4 regions of the Nocardiopsis sp. LDBS0036 genome follow, and region 1 is predicted to be linked to each of the others. Evidence: predicted binding sites of a transcription regulator. Region 1 holds the regulator's gene; each other region holds the start of a gene.
What was found. The regulator LexA, encoded in region 1, represses DNA repair genes until DNA is damaged. The targets are predictions, from matches to a motif close to TCGAACANNTGTTCGA.
Positions count from the first base shown of each region.

Region 2: UIS43_RS10845 (DUF6504 family protein) is a predicted target of LexA. The motif match lies at 3,108-3,123, and genes of this name have one in related genera.
Region 3: recA (recombinase RecA) is a predicted target of LexA. The motif match lies at 2,444-2,459, and genes of this name have one in related genera.
Region 4: uvrA (excinuclease ABC subunit UvrA) is a predicted target of LexA. The motif match lies at 3,278-3,293, and genes of this name have one in related genera.

Region 1 covers NZ_CP141103.1:2,452,573-2,457,605, reverse strand. The annotation lists gene UIS43_RS10295 (hypothetical protein) at 1-460, shown strand, start outside; gene UIS43_RS10290 (hypothetical protein) at 781-1,407, shown strand; gene UIS43_RS10285 (S9 family peptidase) at 1,421-2,509, opposite strand; gene lexA (transcriptional repressor LexA) at 2,618-3,337, opposite strand; gene nrdR (transcriptional regulator NrdR) at 3,992-4,495, shown strand; gene UIS43_RS10270 (LAGLIDADG family homing endonuclease) at 4,603-5,033, shown strand, end outside.
Region 2 covers NZ_CP141103.1:2,587,080-2,592,112, reverse strand. The annotation lists gene UIS43_RS10855 (quinone oxidoreductase) at 1-532, opposite strand, end outside; gene UIS43_RS10850 (protein kinase) at 572-2,887, opposite strand; gene UIS43_RS10845 (DUF6504 family protein) at 3,191-3,481, shown strand; gene UIS43_RS10840 (GNAT family N-acetyltransferase) at 3,800-4,375, opposite strand; gene UIS43_RS10835 (peptidoglycan recognition family protein) at 4,549-5,033, opposite strand, start outside.
Region 3 covers NZ_CP141103.1:5,890,478-5,895,510, forward strand. The annotation lists gene UIS43_RS25065 (ATP-dependent helicase) at 1-2,126, opposite strand, end outside; gene UIS43_RS25070 (DUF3046 domain-containing protein) at 2,202-2,396, shown strand; gene recA (recombinase RecA) at 2,572-3,708, shown strand; gene recX (recombination regulator RecX) at 3,701-4,285, shown strand; gene UIS43_RS25085 (prolyl oligopeptidase family serine peptidase) at 4,365-5,033, opposite strand, start outside.
Region 4 covers NZ_CP141103.1:2,094,163-2,099,195, forward strand. The annotation lists gene uvrA (excinuclease ABC subunit UvrA) at 182-3,016, opposite strand; gene UIS43_RS08740 (TerC family protein) at 3,346-4,377, opposite strand; gene UIS43_RS08745 (glycosyltransferase family 4 protein) at 4,718-5,033, opposite strand, start outside.

The DNA of each region.
Region 1 (5,033 bases):
GGCACCCGGGTGCGCGGTGGTCTCGGACGCGCTCGTCACCGGCCTGGTGCCCGGCGCGGTCCTGGAGTCCTCCGAGCAGGGGCCCCTGGCCGACGGCGACAGCACCGCGTGCTCGTGGTCCTCCGCCGGTCTGACCGAGGGGTCGCAGGGGGTGCTCCGGCTGGACCTGTCCGCCCGCTTCACCGACACCACGGGGGAGGAGCCGGTCACCGGCGCCCAACGGGCGCGGGAGGCCTACGACGCCCTGGTGCCGGTGCGCGGCGAGGCCGTGGAACTGCCCGCCGGGGAGGGCCGGGTGTGGCGCGGCCAGACTCCGGGTACCGCCGAACTGGCCTTCCCCACCGACAACCTGCTGGTGCGGGTGTCCTACGCAGGGACCTCCGGCACCGAGCCGGTCGACTTCGGAGAGGCCCGGGACCTGGCAGTGGAGTTCGCCGTGCAGCTCGGAGAGGCCCTGTGAGCGACCAGCACCCCGATCCGCGGGACCCCGAGCGGCCCCAGGAAGCCCACCAGTCTCCGCAGGCGCCGCAGTCGCACGGTCAGGGCGACCCCGAGCAACCACAGGCGCCGCAAACACATGGGCAGCCGCAGGGGCAGCAGGGACCCCTGGAATCACATCCTCCACAGCCGCAGGGGCACCAACAGCCTCCGCCGTCTCAGGCACCACAACCCCACGGACAACAGCAGGCCTACCACCCCCACCAGGCCCCGCAGGGGCAGTATCCGCCGCCCCCGGGACCCCCGTGGCAGCAACCCCACCTCCAGCAGCCCGCGCCCGAGGTGGTGGCCTCCGTCCAACCGCAGAGCCGGGGCTGCGCCACCGCCGCCGTGGTCGCCGCCGCCCTGGTGCTGGTCGTGCTCGCCGCCGGGGCGATCTGGTACGTGGTGACGCGCGACACCCCGGAGGCGAGCGACTTCGGGGCGGCGCCCGAGTGCTCCGTCGCCGAGACCGGGACGCTGGACGAACTGGTGCCCGACCACGGGTTGGAGGTCGAGGAACCGGTCGGCGGCCCGCAGGAGGCGTTCGGCTCCGGCTGGCAGTGCCGGTGGGCGACCCCCGGCGGCCCCGGCGAACGGGTTCCGGCCACCGCGACGCTGGTGGCCGTGGCCGCCCCCGACCCGGGCGGTGTCACGACGGCCGCCGACAACCTGCGCACCACCACCTCCCAGTACGACGCGCAGGAATTGGAAGGCGTCGGCGAGGAGGCGGTCGCCTGGGTCCAGGAGGACCCGTACACGGTCGCCTGCGTCGGCGCCCGGGTGTCCAACCTGTACCTGGAGACCTGTTACAGCCTGGCGGCCAGCTACGACGCGCAGAACCCGGGCGACCGGGAGCGCATGGTCGCGGGCGCCGAGGAGTTCGCGCTGTCCGTGACCGAGGCGCTGCCGGACTCCATCCCCGAGTGAGGCTCCGGCGCGGTTACCAGGCCGTGCCCAGGAACTCCTCCAGCGCGGGCGCGACCTCCTCGGCGAAGGGGCGCTGTTCGTCCAGGACCGTGGCCCCGGGCTCGTCCCGGTAGCGGCGGAAGATGTGGTCGGTGTCGGGGACGTCCACCCGTCGCGCGCCGTCCAGACCGGTCATCAGCCGGTCCACGTCCTGCCGGGAGACCTGCGCGTCCCGCTCCCCCCACAGCACCAGCACCGGGGTGCCCCCGGGCAGGTCCTCCGCCAGGTCGACGGGGTCGAAGGCGTCCATGTAGGCCAGGAAGTCCTCGTTGACCGGGGTGTAGACGCCCAGGCCCCCACTGGGCATCTCCACCCCGCTGAGCGCACGCCCGGACCTGATCGCGGCCCGTCCGGCGCGGGAGTCCGAGAGGAGCTGGACCACCTGTCCCTCCTCCACCTGACCCGAGGCCTCGACGGCACGCGCCTGCTCGGTGAGCTGGCGGTCGATCAGGTCGAGGTAGCGCGTACCGGGAGGCGCGGCCAGCACGAGCGCGGGGGAGGGGTGCTCCGCGCCGATGAGATCGTGGGCGCGCAGCGCGTACAGGGCGCCCTCGCTGTGCCCGACGACGACCACCCGCTCGGGGTCCACCTCGGGCTGGGAGACGAGCTCCTCGTAGGCGGCCGCGACCTGCTCGTCGAAGATCACCGGGTCCACCGGCGCGACCTCGCCGCCGGGGTCCGGCGTCTCGAAGTCCGCACCGCTGCCGTACTTGTCGTAGCGCAGCGAGGCCACCCCGACCTCGGCGAGCACCCGGGACAGGTTCTGGTTGGTGTTGGCGTCGGGGCGCACGGAGCTGTTGCCGTCGCGGTCGGTGGGACCGCTGCCGGAGATGATGAGCGCGCCCGGAACGGTACCGGAGACGTCCTGGGGCATCCGGAAGGTGCCGGACACCTCGTGCCCGCCGCCCTCGAAGGCCACCTCGCGCTCGACGCCGCCGACCCCCGGCGCCTCGGCGGCCCCGTCGTCGGCGGGGGCGCAGGAGGCGGTCAACAGGACGGCGCTCGCCGCACCGAGCAGTGCGGTGCGCCAGCGGGCGGCGGGGGAGGAGGCACGTGTGAACACCTCCTCAGCCTAGCGGCCCGCGTCCGTCGGCCCCGCATCGTCCACAGGGGGAAGCGCCCCCGATCCCTCCGAGGGGAGAGGGACCGGAGACGCGGGTACGCGGGGACCTCAGACGCGGCGCATGACCGCGACCACCTTGCCGAGGATGGTGGCGTCGTCGCCGTTGATCGGCTCGTAGGCCTCGTTGCGCGGCATCAGCCACACGTGGCCGCCCTCCTCGCGGCGCAGTACCTTGACGGTCGCCTCCTCGTCGAGCAGCGCCGCCACGATGTCGCCGTTGTTGGCGTCCTGCTGCTGGCGCACCACCACCATGTCGCCGTCGGTGATGGCGGCGTCGGTCATCGAGTCGCCGACCACGGTGAGCATGAACAGGCGCCCCTCACCCACCAGCTGACGCGGCAGGGCGAGCACGTCCTCCACCGACTCCTCGGCCAGGATCGGACCACCGGCGGCGATCCGGCCGACCAGCGGCACGGCGGCGGCGCGCGAGAGGTCGATGTCCTCGGGCACCAGGGTCCGCCCCGAGGCGCGCCCGGGCGTGCGCAGCTCCACCGCGCGCGGCCGGTTCTGGTCCCGGTGCAGGTAACCCTTGCGCTGGAGGACCTTGAGCTGGTGCGCCACGCTGGACGGGCTCGACAGGCCGACCGCTTCCCCGATTTCCCTTATCGACGGGGGGAAACCCCGCTCCCGGACATAGCGCTGGATGCAGTTCAGCACGCTCTGCTGGCGCGCGGTGAGTTTGGGGGCTTCGGGCGTGGACCCGCCCGTGTTCTCCGCTGGTGCGAGAACGGTGGCGGTGTCTGCGGTTCCGGGATTCTCCTCCGGCACGGCCGGGCCTCCTCGGCATTCGGTTCGGTCAGGGCCTGCTTGTGTGACTGGCCACCCCCGGTCCGCGACCGTGCCGACCTGGGGGTCCACGTGATGGCGAAACCGGTGTGAAATCAAGGTCAACTTTAGTCGTTGCACACGGTGATATCAAACAAGCGTTCGAGGCTGGGGACAATTGCCGTCGCGCGTATTCGCGGACAATTTCCGGCCTGCACTTACGTGTGTACACGCGTTCACGCGCTGTTGTCCCCGGAATGCGCGAACGCGTGTCCGTGGCAGCGGTTCCGGCCAGGCACGGGGGTCTTATCCCGGGGCGAAGGCTCGACCGAAATCCCCGCGACGCCGGGATTCCGACGCCCGCCGCCGGGGCGCGGGGGCTCCGGGCGGCGACGCTATCCTTGAGCGCGGTGCCGGGCCGCCCCCGCAGCGATCCGCCCGCGCCGACCTCCCCGCCCCGTCCCGCCGCCGCGGACCGCGATGCCGCGCGGCCGTTCGGTCGTGTCCGTGACACGCCCGTGCCGGGGTTGCGGCGGGTCAGGAAGAAGTCTAGGTTCGACCACAACATCTGGTGTGGCGACAGGGGCGATTGCCCAGAAGTTGTGGTTTAGTGGTACCTAGGCGTTGTCGTTCGGTGAGAGAAGCAGGTGAACCAGGGTGCACTGTCCGTTCTGCCGCCATCCGGACACCCGGGTGATCGACAGCAGGTCCACCGACGACGGCGCGGCCATCCGACGCCGCCGGTCCTGCCCCGTCTGCGAGCGCAGGTTCACCACCCAGGAGACCGTCCTGCTGATGGTGGCCAAGCGCTCGGGGGTCACCGAGCCCTTCAGCAGGACCAAGATCATCGCCGGGGTGCGCCGGGCCTGCCAGGGCCGCCCCGTCTCCGAGGACGCCCTGGCCAAGCTCGGCCAGCAGGTCGAGGAGGAGATCCGCGGCCGCGGCCTGGCCGAGGTACCGGCCCACGAGATCGGCCTGGCCATCCTGGGGCCGATGCGCGACCTGGACGAGGTCGCCTACCTGCACTTCGCCAGCGTCTACCGGGGCTTCGAGAGCCTCTCCGACTTCGAGGCCGAGATCGCCAGCCTGCGCCAGGACCGAGAGGCCGAGACCGACGGGGGCGCCGGGACCGGCGGCCGGAGCGGCGCCGCCACGGGGTAGCGCCCCTCGCGGCCGCACGCCGACCGCCTGCGGTGCCACACCACCCCCGGGACAAGGACGCCGGGCACGGTCGGTGACCGTGCCCACGAGTGAGGGGAGACCCGGCGATGACGGAGACCACCAGCGGTCCGGCCGGACGCAAGGGCAAGGGCAGCCGCAAGGGGATCAGGGTGAGGCGCGTCTTCACCACCCCGGGCACGCACCCCTACGACTCCCTGGAGTGGGAGCGCCGCGACGTCGTCATGACCAACTGGCGCGACGGCACGGTCAACTTCGAGCAGCGCGGGGTGGAGTTCCCCTCCTCCTGGTCGATGAACGCCACCCAGATCGTGACGAGCAAGTACTTCCGCGGCGCGGTGGGCACCCCCGAACGCGAGTGGAGCCTCAAACAGCTCATCGACCGCGTCGTCGGCGTCTACACCGAGACCGGCCGCGAACACGGCTACTTCGCCTCCGCCGAGGACGCCGAGGTCTTCGACCACGAGCTCAAGCACGCCCTCGCCCACCAGCTGTTCAGCTTCAACTCCCCGGTGTGGTT
Region 2 (5,033 bases), 130 kb from region 1:
CGATGCGCTCCTTCTCCTCGGTGGACACGGTGCCGATGACGCGCGCGCCGCGCTCCTTGGCCAGCTGGGTGACCAGCAGGCCGGTGCCGCCCGCGGCCGCGTGCACCAGCACGGTGTCGCCCTCGGCCACCGGGTACACCGAGCGGACCAGGTAGTGGGCGGTCATGCCCTGGAGCAGCAGGGCGGCGGCCTGCTCGGCGGAGACCGCGTCGGGGACGGGGACGACCAGCGAGGCCTTGACCACGGCCCGTTCGGCGTACGCGCCGGGGGCCATCGCCCAGCCGACCCGCTGCCCCACGGACAGGTCGGTGACGCCCTCGCCAACGGCGGCCACCACGCCCGCGCCCTCCATCCCCGGGACATAGGGGAGCGGGACGTCGTACAGGCCGCTGCGCTGGTAGATGTCGATGAAGTTGACCCCGCGGGCCTCGACGTCGATCAGGACCTCCCCGGGACCGGGCGCCGGGTCGTCCCTCTCGGCCAGCCGCAGCACCTCGGGCCCGCCGTTCTCCTCGATCACGATGGCACGCATGGGTCCACTGCTCCTTCCGGGTCGGCTCCCGGCATCATGTCAGCTCGGAGCCGGGACCGGCCACGGCGGGCTGGCCGACTGGTCCTCCTCGAGGATCTCGTGGACCGAGAACGCGGTGTACAGCACGCCCAGGAAGTCGTTGCCCGGTCCGGAGCGGGTGACGATGCCGACCCTGCGGCGGTCCTCCACGGCCTCGGCGTCGTCGGGGAGGGGCTCCTCGTCCACCGCGGTCACGGCGTGCTCGCCGTTGACCCACAGGGAGAGCTCCATGACCTCGTTGCCGTCCCCGTCCTCCTGCAGGGAGCAGGAGAGGGTGACGGTGTTGGTGGGGATGTTCTCGTGGTCGAACCCGAGGGGGTCGCGCTCCTCGTAGCCGTACTCCTCGCGCACCGACTCGTCGAAGAGGGGTTGGGGGGTGTATCCGGCGACGTCGGTGGTCTCGCCGAGGGTGATGTCGCCCTCGGCCTCGTGCATCCGGCGGATCTCCGCGCGCTGGCCGTCGTAGCGCAGCAGTCCTTCGTACTGGCTCCGGTACTCCTCGCCGTCGTTGTCCCAGCAGCGCACGCCGAACGTCGCCTGTTCCGGGCCCTGGACCACGTACGCGGTGGTACTCACCAGGACGTCGTCCGGCAGGACCTCCTCGCGGTCCAGCGACACGACCTCGCCCCGGCTGGGGCTGTCCTCGGGGTCGAGCTGGAGCAGGGCGCCCCTGCGCTCGGCCCAGTAGCCGTCGGACTCCTCGTGCTCGTAGGTCCTGCTGACCCAGCCGGGATCGGTGGTGAAATCGGTGTTGTAGACGGAGACGGTGTTCTCCGGGATCTCCGGGCCGCCGTTGAGCAGGACCGTCGCGCCCACGGCGGCCACCAGGACGACCGCGCCCGCGGCCGCGCCGATCACCACCAGACGCCTGCGTCTGCGCGGGGAGCCGCCGGACGGCCCGGCGGGTCGGCCCGCTGGGTCCGGACCGCCGGGTCCGCCGGGGTTTCCCGGACCGCCGGGACCGGAGTAGGCGTTGAAGGCGGGCCGGCCCTGGGGCGAGGACGCGTAACCGCCGTGCGCCTGGTGCGTCCAGGGGGCCTGACCGCCGGAGTTGGCGTAGTGGCCGGGAACCTGCTGGCCATGGATCGGAGGCTGGCCCTGGGGCGGGTACCCGCCGTGCCCCGTGCCCGGCTGGGGTCCCGGGGGCTGCGGCCCCGGGTTGCCGTGGTGCTGCTCCACGCCGGGCTGCTGGACCACGTGGGGCGGCTGTACCGGGTGCTGGACGTGGGCGGGCGGCACGTACGGGTTGTGCCGCGCGGCCTGCGTGTGGAGGGGCTGGCCGCCGTCCGGGAGCGCGGCGCCCTGCTGCGGTCCGCTGTCCGGGTGCCGCGCGTCCACCTGCTGCGGTCCGCTCGGCGTCTGGTGCGCCGCGGGCCCGCTCTCCCGCACCCCGGTGTCCTGGGGCGGCTGCCCCGGGACCGGGGAACTGCTCGGCGGGGCCCACGAGGTGCTGATCGTGCGCTCCACCTCGGCCTCCTGCGGGTCCTCCTGGCCGGTCAGCCTGGCCAGGAGCTGCTTGGAGGTGGGCCGGTTGGCCGGGTTCTTGTCCAGCGCCGCGTTGACCAGGTCGTACAAATCCGGGTCCAGGCCGTCCAGGCGCGGCGGTGCCGAGGAGATGTTGTGCAGGACGGCGGGCACCGTGGCGGCGTCGAAGGGGGCGGTGCCGGTACCGGCGAAGGCCACCAGGCAGCCCCACGCGAAGATGTCGGCGGCCGCGGTGGCCCGCTCGCCCAGGATCAGCTCCGGGGCCATGTACGAGGGGGTGCCCATGAGCTGGCTGGAGCGGGTGACCGCGTCCGCCGCCTCGTCCAGGGCGCGGGCTATGCCGAAGTCGATGACCTTCGGGCCGACCGGGGAGAGCAGTACGTTCGCGGGTTTGAGGTCGCGGTGGACCACGCCGGAGCCGTGGATGGCGGTGAGCGCCGCGGCCACGCCCATGGCCAGGCCCTCCAGGGTGCCGCCCGTCATCGAGCCGTCCGCGCGGACCGCCTCGTCCAGGTTCGGGCCCGGCACGTACTCGGAGACGATGAAGAGGGGATCGCCCTCCAGGCGGGCGTCGATCACCCCCGCGGTGGAGAAGCGGGCCACACGGCGCGCGGACTCGACCTCGCGGGCGAAGCGCAGCCGGAAGGACTCGTCGTCAGCCAGGTCGGGGTGGATGAGTTTGACTGCGACGGGTCGGTCGGAGGCGTCCCTGGCGAGGTAGACGGTGCCCATACCGCCCCGGCCGAGACGGCTCACGATGCGGTAACCGTCGAGTTCGCGCGGGTCCCCCGCGCGCAGGGGTTTGCCGCTCTGGTGCCCGTTCGACGTCACAGTTGGGGGTCCTCATATGAATCGTGGAGTTCGCGCTCACAGCGTACCGATGCCGTCACGCTGGTGCGTTCTGGACTGACAGCCCCCTCGGCTTCCACGGACGCGGGGCCCGGATCCGGGGGCGGGGTGTTCGAAAGCGGCGCGCGGACGCGCCGTGTCAGTCGTGGGGATGCCCCTCGCGCCGAAACGGTTCCCCGGAGGCACCGGTTTTCGCTAGGATTAGAACACACGTTCGAACACCTGGCCGCGTCTTCCCCACGGATGGGTGTCCCGGTGGCGTGTGCCGGGACTGACAGGAGGCGGATGATGCTGAGGGGAAGTGTCGTGGGACGGTACTACGGGGCGGAGGTGACCGTCGTCGAGGACGAGGGGCGCCCGGCCCGGTTCGTGTGGAACGGCAGGGTGTACGGAGTGCGCAGGATCCTCGAACACTGGGTCACGCTGCGCATGGACTGGACACCGGCGCGTGAGTCCCAGGCGCCCGAGCGCAGGCACTGGCGGGTGGAGGCGGGCACGGCCCAGTCCCAGGGGGTGTACGAACTGCGCCACGACACGGCCACCGGAAGGTGGCTGCTCTCCCGCGTGTGGGGGTAGGGCGCGCTCGGGGGCGGCCCCCGGGCCGGCTCGCCGTGCCCCCACCGGGCCCCGGCTGACGCCGCCCGCCCCGCGCCCGCCCTCCTCCGCGCCGATCCCCGGTGGCGCCGCGCACGCGGTACCCGCTCGGGCGGTGTCCGTTCGTGGGGCAGCCGCCGGGCACGTCCGCTGCGGCCCCGTACGCTCCGCGACCGCGACGCGGCCCCGTCCGCGTGCCCCGTACGCTCCGCGACCGCGGGCCGGGGGGCGTGCGGCCCCGGCCGCGTGCCCGGTACGACCGGTGCGGCTGGGGAGCACGGTGCGGACGGGGTGCGCCGGTCAGCCCAGGTCGCCGGGGAGCAGGCTGTACACCGCCAGGTCGGCGCGGCCCTCGTGCAGCGGCATCGCGCTGCGTTCGACGCCCTCCAGGCTGAACCCCGACCGCTCCGCGACCCGGCGCGACCCGGTGTTGCCGGTGGCGGCCTTGATCTCCACCCGCTGGAAGCCCTGGTCCAGCGCCCAGCGGGAGACGGCCACGGCGGCCTCCGTCGCGTATCCGCGGCCGCGGCCCCACGGCGAGACCCAGTACCCGACCTCGGTGTTCATCGACGCCCACACGACACGCACCAGGCCCACCGAGCCCACGAGCCGCTTGGACTCCCGCTCGACCATGGCCCACTGCTGTCCCTCACCGCAGGTACGCAGGGCGGGGGCCACCTCACAGCACCACCGCTCGGCCTCCTCCCGGGTGTAGGGCACCCCGGGAAGGGGGAGGGGGAGCCAGCGTTGGAGCTCGGCGTCGGTGCAGGACGCGTGTACGTCGTCGACGTCGCCCTCGACGAACGGGCGCAGCCGCAGGCGCTCGGTCTCCAGGATCACTGACGGCAGTATCGGTCTGTCTTGTGCGATGGTCACGCCTCTCCCCTCGGGTCGGAGTGCGCTCACGATACGCGCAGAGTCCGAGTGCGGCACCCGGGTTTCTCCACGAGCCCCGAGGGGCGGGCCGTACCGCCCCGACCAGGGAGTACCCGTCGGGGCGGCCGTGGACCGCGTGCGGACCACGGCTCCGGCGGGCACCCCCCGTCCGCCTAGGCCAGGCCCGCGATGACGCGCTGGCGGACCGCGCTGTCGAACACCTCGGAGAAGGCGTTGCCCGGGCACTCGGTCTCCAGCCAGTCGCGGTGCCGGGAGATCGCGTCGCCCGGCGTGACCACGCCCGTGCCCGGGTTGACGTACTCGATCTGCCCGGCCGGGTCCACGCCGGTCACCGCGCACAGCACGCGCAGCACGTCGACCAGGGAGTCCTGCGCCGCCCGCGTGGGCAGCTCGTCGGTGAAGTCCCCGAGCAGGCACACGCCCACGTTGCCCTGGTTGAACCCGTAGGCGTGCCCCGCGGTCACCGACTCGGCCCGCCCCGGCCGCGGGATCCCGGAGAAGACCGGCACGCCGTCCTCGCCCGAGTGGCGGCCCTCGTAGACCACCCCGTCGGGGTCGATGAGCACGTGGTAGCCGATGTCCCCCCACAGCTGCTGCACCGCGTGCAGGTAGTACACCGCCCGCACGTCCGCCGCGT
Region 3 (5,033 bases), 3.1 Mb from region 1:
GCCCACGGCGCGTGCACCCGCGCGCCCAGCGGGGAGTGCACGACCGCGCGCCAGTCCCCGACCTGGTCGCGGAAGCGCTCGACGACCACGGTCCGGTCGTCGGGCACGTGCCCGGTGGCCTCCCGCTGCTCGGAGACGTACTCCACCAGGTTGCGCGCGGCCCACGCGTCCAGTCCGGCCCCCTCGGCCAGGGCCAGCGCCCGCGCCGGTTCCGCCGCGGCCAGCTCCCGGGTCAGCGCGCCCACCGCCCGGCCCAGCTCCGCGGGCCTGCCCTGCGCGTCGGCCTTCCAGAACGGCATCCGGCCCGGCCGCCCCGGCGCGGGGGAGACCAGCACCCGGTCGGCGGTGATCGCCTCGATCCGCCACGAGGTGGACCCCAGCACGAACACGTCGCCCACCCGCGACTCGTAGACCATCTCCTCGTCCAGCTCGCCGACCCGGGTGGGGGCCCGTCCCGGCGCGGGGTCCCCGTCCCGCCCGGTCAGGTGCACCCCGTACACGCCCCGGTCGGGGATGGTGCCGCCGCTGACCACCGCCAGCCGCTGCGCGCCCGGGCGCGCCCGGAGCACGTCCGCCTCCCGGTCCCACACCAGGCGGGGGCGCAGCTCAGCGAACTCGTCCGAGGGGTAGCGGCCGGAGAGCATGTCCAGGACCGACTCCAGCACCGTGTCGGCCAGGTCGGCGAAGGGCGCGGCCCGCCGGACCAGGGCGGCCAGTTCGGACACCGGCCAGTCGTCCATGGCGGCCATCGCCACGACCTGCTGTGACAGCACGTCCAGGGGGTTGCGCGGCATCTCCAGGCGCTCGATGGCGCCCGCGCGCATCTGCCCGACCACCACGGCCGTCGCCAGCAGGTCGCCCCGGAACCGGGGGAGGAACACCCCGCGCGAGGTCTCGCCCACCTGGTGCCCCGCCCGGCCGACCCGTTGCAGGCCGCTGGCCACCGACGGCGGCGAGGCCACCTGCACCACCAGGTCGACCGCGCCCATGTCCACGCCCAGCTCCAGGCTGGAGGTGGCCACCACGCAGCGCAGCCTCCCCTGCTTCAGCTCGTCCTCGATCAGGGCCCGCTCGGCCTTGGACATCGAGCCGTGGTGGGCGCGGGCGACCACCGGCGGGCCGCCGCGGCTGTGCCCGGACTGGGCGATGACCTGGGCGGGTACCTCCTCCGGAGGCAGACGCCCGCCGTGCCGCTCGGCGTGCAGGTCGTTGACGCGGGCGCACAGCTTCTCCGCGGTGCGGCGTCCGTTGGTGAACACGATGGTGGAGCGGTGGGCCTCCACCAGGTCCAGGACCCGCCGCTCCACGTGCGGCCACAGGGACCCGCCGCCCGCGTCCCGGGCGTCCCCGCCGCCGGAGGGCCGGGTCGGCTCCGGGACGCCGGGCTCCTCCATGTCGGGGACGGGCACCACCACGCGCAGGTCCATGCCGGGGGAGCCGGGCGGGGCCACGACGTCCGCGCCGCCCAGGAACCGCGCCACCAGGTCGGGCGGGCGCACGGTCGCCGACAGGCCGATCCGCTGCGCCGGGCGGTCCAGCAGGGCGTCCAGCCGCTCCAGGCTCAGCGCCAGGTGCGCGCCGCGCTTGCTCCCCGCGAGCGCGTGCACCTCGTCGACGATGACCGTCTCCACCCCGGCCAGCCCCTCCCTGGCCCGCGAGGTGAGCACCAGGAACAGCGACTCGGGCGTGGTGATGAGCACGTCCGGCGGCCGGGTGGCGAGCCTGCGCCGCTCGGCGGCGGGGGTGTCGCCGGTGCGCACCCCCACGGTGACCGGGGAGACCGCGTGCCCCCCGGCCTCGGCGGCGGCCGCGATCCCGGCCAGGGGGACGCGCAGGTTGCGCTCCACGTCGGCCGCGAGGGCCTTGAGCGGGGACACGTACAGCACCCGGCAGCGGCGGGCGCGGTCCTCGGGGACGGGGGCCGAGGACAGCCGGTCCAGCGACCACAGGAAGGCCGACAGGGTCTTGCCCGAGCCGGTCGGGGCCACCACCAGGGTGTTCCTCCCGCGCTGGACCGACTCCCAGGCGCCGGTCTGGGCGGGGGTGGGGCCCGCGGGAAAGGCCCGGTCGAACCAGGCCCTGGTGGCGGGTCCGAAGCGTTCGAGGGGGCGGGGCGCACGGCTCATGCCGCCAGTCTGCCCGCGGGCGGCGACAAAGGGGAGGGGGCGCGGCGGACGCCGCGATCACCGATACTGGGCCCGATGAGACTCACGGTTTTCTGGCACAACATGCACGAGCAGTTCGGCGAGGCCTACGCGCAGAGCGTGGCCCGCGACCACGTCCTGGAGGGGCTCGGGTCCCGCACGGTCGAGCAGGCGCTCGCCGACGGGGTGGCGGCCAAGGAGGTGTGGCGCGCCGTGTGCGACGCCTTCGACCTGCCCGCCTCCAGACGCTGATCCGGCGACGGACCTCCCGCGAGGTCGCATCCGTTTCGTACGCCACATCGAACACAGGTTCGGGTAGGGTGGGTTATCCACAGGCGGACGTGGGACGTCGCGATTGTCGTAGCGACCGCGTAGCGTCGTGCTCACCATGAAGAAAAAGGCATCCACCCAACAACAGGGGTATCCCGTGGCATCTGGAGACCGAGACAAGGCTCTCGAAACAGCGCTCGCCCAGATCGAGCGGCAGTTCGGTAAGGGCTCCATCATGCGCCTGGGCGACGACGACCGCCCGCCGGTGGAGTCGATCCCCACCGGGGCGATCGCGCTCGACGTGGCGCTCGGCATCGGAGGCCTGCCCCGGGGCCGCGTCGTGGAGATCTACGGCCCCGAGTCCAGCGGTAAGACCACCGTCGCCCTGCACGCGGTGGCCAGCGCCCAGCGGATGGGCGGCATCGCGGCCTTCGTCGACGCCGAGCACGCGCTCGACCCCGAGTACGCCAAGAAGATCGGCGTCAACACCGACGACCTGCTGCTCTCGCAGCCGGACACCGGTGAGCAGGCGCTGGAGATCGTCGACATGCTCATCCGCTCCGGAGCGGTCTCCATCATCGTCATCGACTCCGTGGCGGCCCTGGTGCCCCGCGCCGAGATCGAGGGCGAGATGGGCGACAGCCACGTCGGACTCCAGGCCCGCCTGATGTCCCAGGCGCTGCGCAAGATCGCCGGTGCGCTCCACCAGACCAACACCACCGCGATCTTCATCAACCAGCTGCGCGAGAAGGTCGGCGTCATGTTCGGCTCGCCCGAGACGACGACCGGCGGCAAGGCGCTCAAGTTCTACGCCTCGGTGCGCCTGGACGTGCGCCGCATCGAGACGCTCAAGGACGGCACCGACGCGGTCGGCAACCGCACCCGCGTCAAGGTCGTCAAGAACAAGGTCGCGCCGCCCTTCAAGCAGGCCGAGTTCGACATCCTCTACGGGGTGGGCGTCTCGCGCGAGGGCAGCCTCATCGACCTGGGCGTGGAGCACGGCATCGTCCGCAAGTCGGGCGCCTGGTACACCTACGAGGGCACCCAGCTGGGCCAGGGCAAGGAGAACGCGCGCAACTTCCTGCGCGAGAACGCCGACATGGCCAACGAGGTCGAGAAGAAGATCAAGGAGAAGCTGGGCGTGCCCGTCAAGGGCGACGACAGCGCCTCCGGCCCGGCCGCCGAACCGGCCAAGGCCGCCGCTGAGGCGGCTGCGGACCCGGCCGCCGCGGCCAAGGCACCCGCCAAGCGCGCCGCGGCCAGGACCCCCAAGGCGCCCGCGGCTGATGCGTGAGGGGAGCCGGTCCCCGGACCGGCACCACCCCGAGGACGACGGCCCCTCCCCGGGCGGGGCGGCCCCGCCCGGGAAGGACCCCGAGGCCGAGGCCCGCGCCCTGGTCCTGCGGATGCTCACCCACTCCCCGCGCACCCGCGCCCAGCTGGAGCGGGCGCTGCACCGTCGGGAGTACGAGGAGGAGGTCGTCACCTCGGTCCTGGACACGTTCGGCGAGGCCGGACTGATCGACGACGCCGCCTTCTCCCAGGCCTGGGTGTCCTCCCGCCACCACGGCAGACGGCTCTCCCGCCGCGCCCTGGCCCAGGAGCTGCGCACCCGCGGCGTGGAGGAGGACACCGTCCGGGAGGCCGTCGGCGAACTCAGCGACCAGGACGAGGAGGAGGCCGCCCGCGACCTGGCGCGCCGCCGCCTGGCCGCCACCCGGGGCAGGGACGAGGAGACGCGGATCCGCCGCGCCCTGGGCTTCCTGGCCCGCAAGGGCTACTCCGCGGGCCTGTCCTACCGGGTGGTCCGCGAGGAACTCGAACGCGAGGGCGTGGAGGCCGAACTCCACGCCCCCGACCCCGACTTCTGAACCGTCGCCGCCGACAGCGGTCGGGCCGGTGGTGCCCTCCGCCGGGACCGCCCGCCCCGTCCGCTCCGTTTCCGGAGGGTCAGTCGCCGGCGGCAGTCGGACCGGCGGCGGCCTCCGCGGGACTCGGGGGCCCGCCGTCCTGCCCGGCGTCCCGCGCGAGCGCGTCGGCGGTGTCCTCCGCGCTCGGGGCGTCCCCGGTGTCACCGGACTCCCCGGCGGCCTCCGCACCGGGCGCCCGGGAGCCCTCCGCGGCCGGTTCCGCGCCGTCCCCGACGGCCCCGGTCTCCGGCGGAGCGGTCACCAGCTCCAGCGGCGCCACGTCGGCCTCGAACCCGAACACCCGCGTGTAGAAGGCCAGCTCCGTCTCCAGGGAGCGGATCCGCGCCTCCTGCCCGGTGAACCCGTGTCCCTCGCCCTCGAACTCCACCAGCGCGTACGGCGCCCCGCGCCGCCCCAGCGCCGTCGCCATCGCCGTGGCCTGGTCCGGGGTCACGACCCTGTCCTCCAGGCCCTGCACCAGCAGCACCGGCACGTCGATCTCCCCGGCGCGGTTGACCGGGGAGCGCTCCCGGTACCGCTCCACGAACCCCGGCAGCGTCCCCACCAGGGAGTCCAGGAACCGCGACTCGAAGTCGTGCGTGGTCTGGCTGAATCCCAGCAGGTCGGTGACCCCGAAGAGGGAGACCCCGCACGCGAACGTGTCCCCGGTCAGCGCCATCAGCGCCGTGTACCCGCCCGCGCTCGGACC
Region 4 (5,033 bases), 360 kb from region 1:
CGGGGGCCGGGCGCGGACGCGGCGCCCGGGGCGGGGTCCGCCGGGCGGGACGCGGATACGTTCGACTCTACTCAGGTGAGACATGTGTCGCGAACCCGCCAACCCGACGTGGCCACGGGCAGCGCGGCGCCCCGCCCCGCGGGGACCGGAACGGGGCGCGGCGGTGCCGTCGGGCGCGGGCTCAGAGCATCTTGGCCAGGAAACGCCCGGTGTAGGACTCGGCCACCGCGGCGACCTCCTCCGGGGTTCCCTGCGCGACCACGGTGCCGCCGCCGGAGCCGCCCTCGGGGCCCATGTCGATGACGTGGTCGGCCGTCTTGATGACGTCGAGGTTGTGCTCGATGACGATCACCGTGTTGCCGGTGTCGGTCAGGCGGTTGAGCACGCCCAGCAGCTTGCGGATGTCCTCGAAGTGCAGGCCGGTCGTGGGCTCGTCGAGCACGTACACCGTCCGCCCGGTGGAGCGGCGCTGGAGTTCGGCGGCGAGCTTGACCCGCTGCGCCTCACCGCCCGACAGCGTCGTGGCGGGCTGGCCCAGCCGCACGTAGCCCAGGCCGACGTCGGCCAGGGTCTGGAGGTGGCGGCGGATGGCGTTGATCGGCTCGAAGAACTCCAGGGCCTCCGAGATCGGCATGTTGAGGACCTCGGAGATGTTCTTGCCCTTGTAGCGGACCTGGAGGGTCTCCCGGTTGTACCGGGCGCCGTGGCACACCTCGCAGGGCACGTAGACGTCGGGCAGGAACTGCATCTCGATCTTGAGCGTGCCGTCGCCGGAGCAGGCCTCGCAGCGGCCGCCCTTGACGTTGAAGGAGAACCGGCCCGGCTGGTAGCCGCGCGTCTTGGCGTCGGTGGTCTGCGCGAACAGCTTGCGGATGTGGTCGAAGACCCCCGAGTAGGTGGCCGGGTTGGAGCGCGGGGTCCGCCCGATGGGGCTCTGGTCCACGTGCACGACCTTGTCGACCTTGTTCATGCCGTTGACCCGCAGGTGGCGGCCGGGCACGTCGCGCGCCCCGTTGAGCTCCTTGGCCAGCGCCTTGTAGAGGATCTCGTTGACCAGGGTGGACTTGCCCGAGCCGGACACGCCGGTGACGGCGGTGAACACGCCCAGCGGGAAGGCGACGTCGACCCCGTGGAGGTTGTTCTCGCGCGCTCCCCGGACCACCAGCTCGTGCCCCCGGGTGAGGGGGCGGCGCTCCACGGGCACCTCGATGCCGCGCTTGCCGGACAGGTACTCGCCGGTGAGGGAGTCCTCGGAGGTGAGCAGCTCGTCCACGATCCCCGAGACCACGACGTGGCCGCCGTGCTCACCCGCGCCGGGGCCGATGTCCACGACCCAGTCGGCGGCGCGGATGGTGTCCTCGTCGTGCTCCACGACGATGAGCGTGTTGCCGATGTCGCGCAGGCGCTGGAGGGTCTCCAGCAGGCGCGCGTTGTCGCGCTGGTGCAGGCCGATGGAGGGCTCGTCCAGCACGTACAGCACGCCCACCAGGCCGGAGCCGATCTGGGTGGCCAGGCGGATGCGCTGGGCCTCCCCGCCCGAGAGCGAGCCCGAGGAGCGCGCCAGGCTCAGGTAGTCCAGGCCGACGTCGAGCAGGAAGCCGAGCCGGGCGTTGATCTCCTTGAGCACCTGGGCCGCGATGACCGCGTCGCGCTCGGAGAGCGTGAGCCCGGCCAGGAAGGCCGCGCTGTCGCTGAGCGGCATCTGGGCCACCTCGGCGATGGACTTGCCGCCCACGGTCACCGCGAGCACGACCGGCTTGAGGCGGGTGCCCTCGCAGGTCGGGCAGGGCACGGTGCGCATGTACCCCTCCAGCCGTTCGCGGCCGTAGTCGCTCTCGGTCTCGGAGTGGCGGCGCTTGACCCAGGGGATGACGCCCTCGAACTCGGTGTAGTAGGAGCGGTTGCGCCCGTACCTGTTGCGGTAGCTGACGTGGACCTGGGTGTCGTGCCCCTCCAGCAGGGCCTTGCGCGCGCGGCGCGGCAGCCGCTCCCAGGGGGTGTCCAGGTCGAAGCCGATCGCCTCGCCCACCGCCTTGAGGATGCGCTCCCAGTAGCCGCTGTTGGGCCCGCCGGACCAGGGGCCGATGGCGCCCTCGGCCAGCGTCTTCTCGGGGTCGGGGACCAGGAGTTCGGGGTCGACCTCCATGCGGGTGCCCAGGCCCGAGCACTCGGCGCAGGCGCCGTAGGGGGCGTTGAAGGAGAAGGAGCGCGGTTCGAGCTGTTCGAAGGACAGGTCGTCGTAGGGGCAGTACAGGTGCTCGGAGAAGACCTTCTCGCGGTCGGGGTCCCCGGCCTCCACGTCCACGAAGTCCAGGATGATGGTGCCCCCGGCCAGCTTGAGCGCCGTCTCCACCGAGTCGGTCAGGCGCCCGCGGGAGGAGGGCTTGACGCTGAGGCGGTCCACGACCACGGCGATGTCGTGCTTGTCGTAGCGGCCCAGCTTGGGCGCCTCGTCCAGGCGCACGGCCTGCCCGTCCACCACCGCGCGGGTGTAGCCCTTGGACTGCAGGTCCTTGAACAGCTCGACGTACTCGCCCTTGCGTCCGCGCACGACGGGGGCGAGCACCTGGAAGCGGGTGCCCTCCTCCATCTCCAGGACGCGGTCCACGATCTGCTGCGGGGTCTGGCGGGCGATCTCGCGGCGGCACTCGGGACAGTGCGGGACGCCGACGCGCGCCCACAGCAGCCGCAGGTAGTCGTAGACCTCGGTGATGGTGCCGACTGTGGAGCGGGGGTTGCGGCTGGTGGACTTCTGGTCGATGGACACCGCCGGGGACAGGCCCTCGATGAAGTCCACGTCCGGCTTGTCCATCTGCCCCAGGAACTGGCGGGCGTAGGCCGACAGCGACTCCACGTAGCGCCGCTGGCCCTCGGCGAAGATCGTGTCGAAGGCCAGCGACGACTTGCCCGAACCGGACAGGCCGGTGAACACGATCATGGAGTCGCGCGGCAGGTCCAGCGAGACGTCCTTGAGGTTGTGCTCCCGGGCTCCCCGGACTACCAGTTGTTCGACCATCGAGTGAGACATCCTTCGGCTCTGGCGCACAGGACGCGGACCCCGTCGCGTGACGTCGGCTGACCCGTGTGGAACTTCGCGTGCGGCGGTCGGGACCTCCCGGAGACCGCCCGGGCCCCGGAGACGGGCCGCTGAGGAGAGGGGGGAGGACGCTCGCCTCTCCCGCCCGTCCAGCCTAACGACCGCCGACGACGGTTTCTTCCACCTCGCAGAACAAGGTGGCACCCCGGCGCCGGAGCGCTCAGGGTGCCACCACTATAGACGAACAGCTGTTCGAATCCGGCCGTTTCCCGGAATGTCCTCGACGCGCCCGCGGGCCCGCCGTCCGCTCAGGAGCGGTCCGCCGGGGAGTCGACGGAGGGGTCGCGCTCGGTCTTGAGCTCGGGGTTCTTGCGCTCGTCGGCGCGGGACTTGATCAGGCTGCCGACGATGGTGATGGTCATGATGCCCAGGATGACGGTCAGCGACAGGCCGATGCCGACCTCGGGCACGTGCACGCCGTTCTCGTGCAGGGCGTGCAGGATCATCTTGACGCCGATGAAGACCATGATCGCCGACAGGCCCCAGCTGATGTAGGCCAGGCGGTCCATCAGACCGGCCAGCAGGAAGTACAGCTGGCGCAGGCCCAGCAGGGCGAAGGCGTTGGCGGTGAAGACGATGTAGGCGTCCTGGGTCAGACCGAAGATCGCCGGGATGGAGTCGACGGCGAAGACCAGGTCGATCATGCCGATCGCGACGATGACCAGCAGCATCGGCGTGATGTGGCGGCGGCCGTCGAGCTTCACGGTGAGGTGGGCGCCGTGGTAGTCGTCGGTCACCGGCCAGAAGCGCTTGAGGAGGCGGACCACCGGGGTCTGGGTGAAGTCCTTCTCCTCCTCGTCGCCCTTCATGTGGTCGCGGACGATCTTGTAACCGGTGTAGATCAGGAAGGCGCCGAAGAGGTAGAAGACCTCGCTCCAGGCGTTGATGACCTGGGCGCCCAGGACGATGAAGATGCCGCGCATGACCAGCGCGATGACGATGCCGACGAGCAGGACCTCGTGCTGGTACTTCTTGGGCACCGCGAAGGAGCCCATCAGGAGGTAGAACACGAAGAGGTTGTCGATGCTCAGGCTCTTCTCGGTGACGAACCCGGCGAAGTACTCGGCGCCCGCGCCGCCTCCGCCGAAGTACCAGACACCGAAGCCGAAGATGATGGCGATGCCGATGTAGAAGGCCGCCCACCAGGCGGCCTGCTTCATGCCGAACTCCTGGGGCCCCTTCGTCTTGCTCCAGGGATGGTCGACGATGATGAGGTCGATCACCAGGATGGCGACCATGGCGCCGATCGTGGCGACCCACACCCACAAGGGAACGTTCACGGAAAGTCTCTCCTCCGGTCAGTGCGCGCGGGCTGTGTGCACGCACGTCGAACCACCGGAGGTCTCTCCCGCTCGCAGCGAAGCGCTGCGAACCGGCGGCACCGGGAGGACGACTCTGTCCGCCGTGATGACGGCACCGCCGCGACAGGGATACTCCCCTCACGTGTCAGGCCAGGATACCGGTGCCACACCGTGGGCGGCACACACCGGACCGTAGTCCAGGATGACATCTCCACCCCCGCGAGGTGAAGTCCCGGTGGAGGTGGCATCGACCGCACCCCGGGGACAGGTCCACCCAACCCCGGGGCCATCCCGCCCCCCGCTCCCCTCGCGCCCCACGTCACCGCCGCAGCACCGTCTTGTACACGCCCGCGGCGGCCTCCACCGCGTCCTCCTCGCTCGGCAGCGCCTTGGCCGCCTCGCGCGAGCGCGCCCGCAGGTCCTCGGCCAGCGCCGGGTCGTCCAGCACCCGGCCCACGGCGGCGGCGAAGGCCGCGGGATCCCCCGGCGGCACCATCAGCACCGTCCCCGAGTACAGGTCCGGGATGCCGCCGACCCGCGTGGAGACCACCGGCAGCCCCGCGCGCAACGCCTCCATGATCACCAGTGAGGGCCCCTCCCACTGGCTGGTCAGGCAGAACACGTCCGCCGCCGCC